DNA from 2 places in the Kribbella sp. CWNU-51 genome. Region 1 is predicted to be linked to the other one. Evidence: riboswitches for the same ligand, from Rfam matches in the RefSeq annotation. Region 1 holds a riboswitch; the other holds the start of a gene.

What was found. A riboswitch is a leader RNA that binds a small molecule or an ion and turns the genes downstream of it on or off. The one in region 1 is predicted to bind cobalamin.
Region 2: linked by a shared signal. The riboswitch ahead of ACXC9Q_RS34445 (ribonucleoside-diphosphate reductase subunit alpha) and the one ahead of ACXC9Q_RS32975 (SCO2322 family protein) in region 1 are both predicted to bind cobalamin.

What each region holds. Positions count from the first base shown of each region.
Region 1 covers NZ_JBSXMZ010000040.1:101,457-105,415, reverse strand. Annotated here, with positions in the region: gene ACXC9Q_RS32990 (DUF3043 domain-containing protein) at 138-725, shown strand; gene ACXC9Q_RS32985 (aldo/keto reductase family protein) at 748-1,758, shown strand; gene ACXC9Q_RS32980 (hypothetical protein) at 1,755-1,964, shown strand; cobalamin riboswitch at 1,952-2,083, shown strand; gene ACXC9Q_RS32975 (SCO2322 family protein) at 2,170-2,877, shown strand; gene ACXC9Q_RS32970 (CbiQ family ECF transporter T component) at 2,878-3,959, shown strand, end outside.
Region 2 covers NZ_JBSXMZ010000044.1:39,759-43,717, reverse strand. Annotated here, with positions in the region: gene ACXC9Q_RS34455 (Fic family protein) at 1-1,106, shown strand, start outside; gene ACXC9Q_RS34450 (DinB family protein) at 1,195-1,776, shown strand; cobalamin riboswitch at 1,836-1,991, shown strand; gene ACXC9Q_RS34445 (ribonucleoside-diphosphate reductase subunit alpha) at 2,125-3,959, shown strand, end outside.

The sequences.
Region 1 (3,959 bases):
GTGACGACCCGGCGTGCCTTATCCACCCTATGTCCCCACGGGTCACCACACCATCAGGACCGGCCCCGATAAAGTAGTGCCTAGGTCCGGGGACCACCCCGAGTCGCGACCTGCCCTGCGAATGAGGTTCAGACCCCGTGTTCCGTCGTACCAAGTCTGAGACAGCTACCACCGTACCCGCCGAGCCCCAGGGCAAGCCGGGTGGGAAGGGACGCCCCACCCCGACCCGCAAGGAGGCGGAGGCGGCCCGCAAGCAGGCGCTGAAGAAGCCGCGCAACCGCAAGGAGGCGTCGGCGTACCGGCGGGAGAAGGTCCGCACCGAGCGGGCCAAGATGCAGGACGCCCTGCGCACCGGCGACGACCGGTACCTGCCGGCCGCCGACAAGGGCCCGGTCCGGCGGTTCGCCCGGGACTATGTGGACGCCCGCTACTCGGTGATGGAGTTCGCGCTGCCGGTCCTGCTGGCGGTGTCACTGATCGGCGTGGTGTTCTCGGCGCAGTTCCCGTGGCTGGCCGGCGTGGTCAACCTGCTCTTCCTGGTGATGATCGTGCTGATCGCGGCGGACTGGTTCCTACTCTCGGCCGGGCTGCGGAAGGCGGTCACGGTGAAGTTCCCGAAAGAGTCCACCAAGGGCCTGGGGTTCTACGCGGTCCGGCGGACCATGCAGATGCGCCGATGGCGGATGCCCAAGCCGATGGTCAAGCGCGGCGAGAAGCCCAGCTGACCGGGCCGGTAGGGTCAGGGGTATGGACTTCCGCTATCTCGGCAACAGTGGTTTGAAGGTCAGCGAGATCTCGTACGGGAACTGGCTCACGCACGGGTCCCAGGTGGAGAACGATCAGGCCAAGGCCTGTGTGCGGGCGGCCCTGGAGGCCGGCATCACCACGTTCGACACCGCCGACACCTACGCCAACACCAAGGCCGAGTCGGTCCTCGGCGAGGCGCTGGAGGGTGAGCGGCGCGAGTCGCTGGAGATCTTCACCAAGGTCTACTGGCCGACCGGCCCCGGCGGACCGAACGACACCGGCCTGTCCCGCAAGCACATCCACGAGTCGATCAACGCCTCGCTGAAGCGCCTCAAGACCGAGTACGTCGACCTCTACCAGGCGCACCGGTACGACACCGAGACGCCGCTGGAGGAGACGATGGAGGCGTTCGCCGACGTCGTCCGGTCCGGCAAGGCGCTCTACATCGGCGTGTCCGAGTGGACCGCGGAGCAACTCCAGGAGGGTCACCGGCTGGCCCGGGAGCTGCGCATCCCGTTCGTCTCGAACCAGCCGCAGTACAGCATGCTCTGGCGGGTGATCGAGGCCGAGGTGGTGCCGGCCTCGGAGGAGCTCGGCATCGGCCAGGTGGTGTTCTCGCCGATCGCGCAGGGTGTGCTGACCGGCAAGTACCTGCCGGGTCAGCAGCCGCCGGAAGGCTCCCGGGCCACCGACGCGGCCGGGTCGAACTTCATCAAGCGGTTCCTCACCGACGACGTGCTCACCCGGGTCCAGGACCTGAAGCCGGTCGCCGACGAGGCCGGTCTGTCGCTGTCCCAGCTGGCGATCGCCTGGGTGCTGCAGAACCAGAACGTGTCCTCGGCGATCATCGGCGCCTCCCGGCCCGAGCAGGTGACCGAGAACGTGAAGGCGTCCGGGGTGAGGCTCGAGGAGAGCCTGCTGAAGCGGATCGACGAGACGCTGGGCGGCATCGTCGAGCGCGACCCGGCCAAGACCGCGCAGAACGCGCCGCAGACCCGGCCCGGCTCGTGAGCTGGAGCTGGCGGTTCGAGACCGCTTCCGGCGCCCTGGTCGACCCCGGTGAGGTCGGTGGGGCCGAGTTCTCCGCACAGGGTGACGCGGAGAGCTGGCTGGGTGAGCTCTGGCGGGACCTGGCCGACCGCGGTGTCGGCCAGGTGTACCTGCTGGAGGACGGCCGGGAGGTCTACGGCCCGATGAGTCTGGCCGCGCCAGAGTAGGCTTCGGTCCGAACACGCCTGCGTCACAGGGAAGCCGGTCCAAGTCCGGCGCTGACCCGCAACCGTAGGCCACCTCAGGTGGCGAGCCGGAACACTGTGCCGCAGGCAGGCTCAGCTACCCGCCGTGGTCCGCGGGTGGGGCCCCTACCCTGCCGGTGCAGGCGGGACTTCCTCCACCGGGCCACGGCCCGATCGAGGACACGAGATGACTGCACACCGGACCGTACGACTGGTCCTCGCCCTGCTGGCGGGTCTCCTGCTGGCGGGGACCGTCGCCACCACCGCACAGGCCGAGGACGGCTATCGCTTCTGGGGCTACTACCAGTGGGCTTCCGGCCAATGGGCCTTCTCACAGAAGGGCTCCGACGCCGTCGTCCCGGCCGACGGGGCGGTGGAGGGCTGGCGGTTCGCCGTCGGCGGCGCGAAGCCCCGGGTGCCTCGGGCAGCGGGGGATTTCGAGGCGATCTGCGGCAAGACGCCGGCCGAGACCGGCAAGAAGCGGGTGGCCCTTGTGGTCGACCCGGGTACGCCGGAGGACGCGGCCAGCGGTGAGACTCCGGGTCCGGCCACCGGGACGTGTGTGGTGACCGACGTGAAGGCGACCGGCGCGAAGATCCTGGCCGCGGTCGCGCCGGTCCGGATCGAGAAGGGCCTGACCTGCGGGATCGCGGGCTACCCAGCCAAGGGCTGCGGCGACCAAGTGAAGAACATCCAGGTCCCGGCCACCGACACCCCGGTGACGCTGCAGATCGGTGCGGCGGTCGGTGCCGCACCTGCGGCCTCCCCCTCGCCGGTCGCATCCTCCTCGGACAGCGACGGCGCTCCGTGGGGCGGGATCATCATCGCCGCCGCGGTTGTCGTCGTACTGGCCGGTGGTGGCCTGCTCCTCAGTCGCCGCCGTACAGCCAAGTAAGTGCGTGCTGTCGATCGACTGACGTACCCCCGGGCACTCCACCCGGGGGCCTGGTGGCTGTGGGCGCTCGGCATGGCCGTGGCCGCCAGCAGGACGCGGAATCCGGTCCTGCTGGCGCTGATCCTCGCAGTGACCGGATTCGTGGTGGCCGCCCGCCGGACCGATGCTCCCTGGGCACACAGCTACGCCGCGTTCCTCAAGCTCGGTCTGGTGGTCATCGGCCTCCGGGTGGTGTTGCAGGCGCTGCTCTCCACCCGCTCGCAGGGGAACACTGTTCTGTTCACCCTGCCGCAGATCCCCTTGCCTGACTGGGCAAACGGGGTGAAGCTCGGCGGCGAGGTCACCCTGGAGGCGTTGCTCACCGCGCTGTACGACGGTGGTCAGCTCGCCGTGATGCTCTGCTGCGTCGGTGCCGCCAACGCACTGGCCAGTCCCCGGCGGCTGCTCAAGTCGTTGCCCGGGGCCCTCTACGAGATGGGTGTGGCCTGTGTGGTGGCGCTGACGTTCGCGCCGCAGCTGGTGACGGACGCCCGTCGCATCCGCGCCGCCCGCCGTCTGCGCGGCCGCACCCGCGGCTCCTTCCGGACGACGGCCATGCCCGTGCTGGAGGGTGCTCTGGACAGGTCGGTCGAACTCGCCGCCGCGATGGACTCGCGCGGCTACGGACGTACGGCGCACGTCCCGCAAGCGCAGCGTCGTCTCACCGCCCTCTGCGTCCTGCTGGGGTTGCTGGGCATCCTGCTCGGCGTCTACGCGTTGCTGACCGACTCCATGGCGTTTCCGCTCGCGGCGTCCGCACTGGCGATCGGACTGCTGCTGGCGCTCGGAGCGATGGCCGTTGGGCGTCAGCGGGTCACTCGGACTCGATACCGGCCGGATCCGTGGGCGCTGCCCGAGTGGCTGGTCGTGGCGTCCGGTGCGATCGCTGCCGGGGCTATGGTCACCGCTGCGGCACGTGGTGTCCCCGGACTGCTGCTGGCCGGCCCGTTGGTCGTTCCACCCGTTCCGCTGGTGCCCGTTGCCGGCGTACTGATCGGACTGGCTCCAGCGGTGGTCGCGCCTCCACAGGTCAGGCGGGCGGT
Region 2 (3,959 bases), on a different contig from region 1:
CGACCGCCGCCGTCCTGACGAACAGCGAAGCGCTGGCGCGACTGCTGCTCCGGGCCGAGGCCGTCGGGTCGTCGCAGATCGAGGGGCTCGTTGTCGGTGCGCGCCGCCTGCTCAAGGCCGACGTACTCCGTGATCGGCCGACCAGTGGACCCGGCGACGTCACCGCCGAGGAAGTGCTGGGCGCTGTCGACGCGATGACCTGGGTGACCGAGTCCGTCCAGGCCGGCGACAAGCTCGAGGTCGACCACCTGCTCGAGGCGCACCGTCGACTGATGGCCCAGTCTCCGACGCCGGAGTTCGGCGGGGAGGTCCGCTATCTGCAGAACTGGATCGGCGGCCGCTCCCCCGCCGAGGCGTACTACGTCCCGCCGCCGGCGCACCTGCTCCCCGACCTGCTCGCGGATCTGATGGCCTTCGTCCGGGAGTCCCGGCTGCCGGTGCTCGCCAAGACCGCGATCGCGCACGCACAGTTCGAGACGATCCATCCCTTTGCCGACGGCAACGGACGGACCGGGCGCGCGCTGATCCACCTGATCCTGCGGGCCGACGGCCTCATCACCCGGACCGTGCCGCCGGTGTCGTTGTCGCTCGCCACGCATGCGACGCAGTACATCGATGCGCTGACAGCCTTCCGGTATGTCGGACGGGCGACCACGATCAAGGCTCGGTCGGCGGCGAATCCCTGGCTGCAGATGTTCGCGATGGCATGCAGTCACGCCACCGCGGAGGCCGCGCGGTTCGAACAGACGGCGACCGACCTGAAGACCGCCTGGCGCGAACGGGCCGCGCCGGTCCGCGCAGGCTCCGCGACCGATCTGTTGATCGACGCCTTGCCCGCGGCCCCGGTCCTCACGCTTGCCGCGGCCGCGCGGCTCATCGACCGGTCTCAACAGGCCGCCAACCAAGGACTCGCGCGCCTGGTCGAGACGCGCGTCCTGCGCGAGCTCACCGACGGCCGCCGGAACCGCGTCTACGAGGCGCCCGAACTGATCGACGCGTTCACGTTGCTCGAGCGGCGCTTCGCCAGCCCGGCGGCCGATACCCGGATCGAACCGCCTAGCAGACCAGTGCCGTCGAGGCCAGAACCAACACACCGTCCGCATTGACTTTCTCCTCTCCGTCGGGACACAATTCGAACACATGTTCGATCGCGTCTCAAATCGAGGCGCCTGACGGGGAGCGGGATGAATCGTGATGCCGGAGCCGTTCGACTGGGAGATCCTGCACCGACCATCGGCGATGGCGATGGTGCGAGGCCAGCTCGGCTTCAGCTGGATGGTGCTGTCCGGCCGGCTCGCCCAACTGACCGACGAGCAGTACTTCTGGCGTCCGAGCAGTGAGGCCCTGACCGTCGTACGACGGCACTACCTCGGTGGATTCCGGTCCCTCGGATCCGGGGAGTGGGTGGCGCAGTGGCCGGACGAGCCGGATCATCGCGGGCCACGGACGATCGCCTGGCTGATCGCCCACTTGACCGAGACATTCTTCGAGCGCTGGGAGTGGACCTTCGGCGAGAGCCAACAGGGCCGCGCCGACATCACACTGCACGGCAACGCCCGGGACGCGGTCGCCTGGCTGACGCACTGGGTGGACGCCTGGCAGGACTCGATCGCCGCGCTGGACGAGGAGCAGGTGATGACGGTCGGCCTGAGCCAGGCGACCGAACTGGACGCCGGTGAGCCGTTCGGTCACGTCGCGCTCCGGCTCAACCGCGAGCTCATCCACCACGGCTCGGAGATCATGACGCTCCAGGATCTCTATGCGGTCGCAGCCTGAAACCACAACATGTGCGACACGCGGCGTGGCGCTACCACAAGATCTAGTGCAATCCACCTAGCATCACTACTGCTGGTGGTTCGGAGTGGTTGGCAGCACAAGATGTGGGCCACGCCGAGGCAACAGGGGAATCCGGTGCGAATCCGGAGCTGCCCCGCAACGGTGAGCGGAGACTGTCCGCGAGTCCGGATACCTGCCACCGGCGCGCGCACCGCCGGTGCGTGCGGTCCGAGACCTCGCGGGTGGGTCGCAGGGCGTGGCGGCAGCGTTCCCGGCCGGAGCTGCCTGTCTCGTCATGCGCCCATCCGTGCGGTAACGGTCCTCCGAACTCTTGTGGAGAGCACACCTGTGACTATTGCTTCGTCATCCTCCGCGGTGACGACCGACCAGCCGATCCAGCTGACCGTCGTCCGCCGTGACGGCAGCAGCACCGCGTTCGATCCGACCAAGATCTCTGTTGCCATGAGCAAGGCGTTCCTCGCGGTCGAGGGCGCCGACGCCGGCGCGACCCACCGGGTCCGCGACCTGGTGGCCGACCTGACCGGCCGGGTCGTGGGCGCCTTGACCAGCCGCGGCGACACTCGCCGCAGCGTCCAGGTCGAAGACATCCAGGACCAGGTCGAGCTGGCGCTGATGCGCGCCGGTGAGCACCAGGTCGCCCGGGCCTATGTGTTGTACCGCGAAGAGCGGACCAAGGCCAGGACACCATCCGACCCGGCCGGGATCGCCGAGCGGCCCGCGCTCTCGGTGCGCGCCGCCGACGGCAGCACCGCGCCATTGGACATCGACCGGCTGCGGGTGATCGTCGCGGAAGCGGCCGACGGGCTCGACTCGGTCGATCCCGAGCTGATCCTCGACGAGACTCTCGGCTCCTGCTACGACGGCATCGCTCAGCACGAGGTCGAGCTCGCGCTGGTGATGGCCGCCCGGTCCTACGTCGAGACCGAGCCGCAGTACAGCTTCGCCGCGTCCCGCCTGCTGCTGGACCAGATCCGCCGCGAGGCCCTCGGCCGCGTGCACGGTGAGCCACGGCAGGCCAGCCAGGCCGACATGACCGCGGCCTACGCGGACTACTTCCCGCGCTACGTCCAGGTCGGTATCGACGCCGGTCACCTCGATCCCGAGCTGGCCACCTTCGACCTCGACCGGCTCGCCGCCGCGATCCGTCCCGAGCGCGATCTCGACTTCACCTTCCTCGCTCTCCAGACGCTGTACGACCGGTATCTGCTGCACATCGACAAGGTCCGGTTCGAGCTGCCGCAGGCGTTCTTCCTCCGGGTCGCGATGGGGATGGCGCTGCGCGAGGACGACCGGGAGGCGCGCGCGATCCAGTTCTACGAACTGCTCAGCTCGTTCCGGTTCATGTCCTCCACGCCGACGCTGTTCAACTCCGGCACCACCCGGCCGCAGCTGTCGTCGTGCTTCCTGACCACGGTCGACGACGACCTGGCCGGCATCTTCCACGGCATCCGGAACAACGCCCTGCTCGCCAAGTACTCCGGCGGCCTCGGCAACGACTGGACGCCGGTCCGCGGGATCGGCGCCAAGATCCGCGGCACCAACGGTGAGTCGCAGGGCGTCGTACCGTTCCTGAAGATCGCCAACGACACCGCCGTCGCGGTCAACCAGTGCTTTGCGCCGGACACCCTCGTTTACGCTGCAGACGGCCCAACCGCGATCCGCGACATCGAGGTGGGCGATCTCGTGCTCGCTGCGAGCGGTCGCTATCGCGAGGTCACGAAGACTTTCACGTACGACCAGGACGGCCCGATGGTGGAGGTCGATGTCAAGCACTCGATCGAGCCACTCACTGTCACCACCGGCCATCCGCTCTACGCGATTCAAGGCATACCGATGGAGCAGGGCAATGAGCGCACGCTCGAGTGGCTCGCGAAGGAGAAGGTCACAGCAGCCTGGGTCGAGGCCGGCATGCTCAGCAGGGGTGACTACATCGGGCAGGTCATCCCGACGGACGTCATTCCGGTTCACGGTCTGACAGAGGACGATGCGCGCCTGTATGGCATCCTCCTCGGTGACGGCCACATGTCGAAGAACGGCAGCCAGTGGGGTGTGTCAGGGAATCCGCAGCGCGACACACACTTGTCGTTCGTGCGCGAGTACCTCAAAGCTCGCGAAATCCATTTCTGGGAGACCAGTCGCGGTGATACCTACGTGCAGATCCA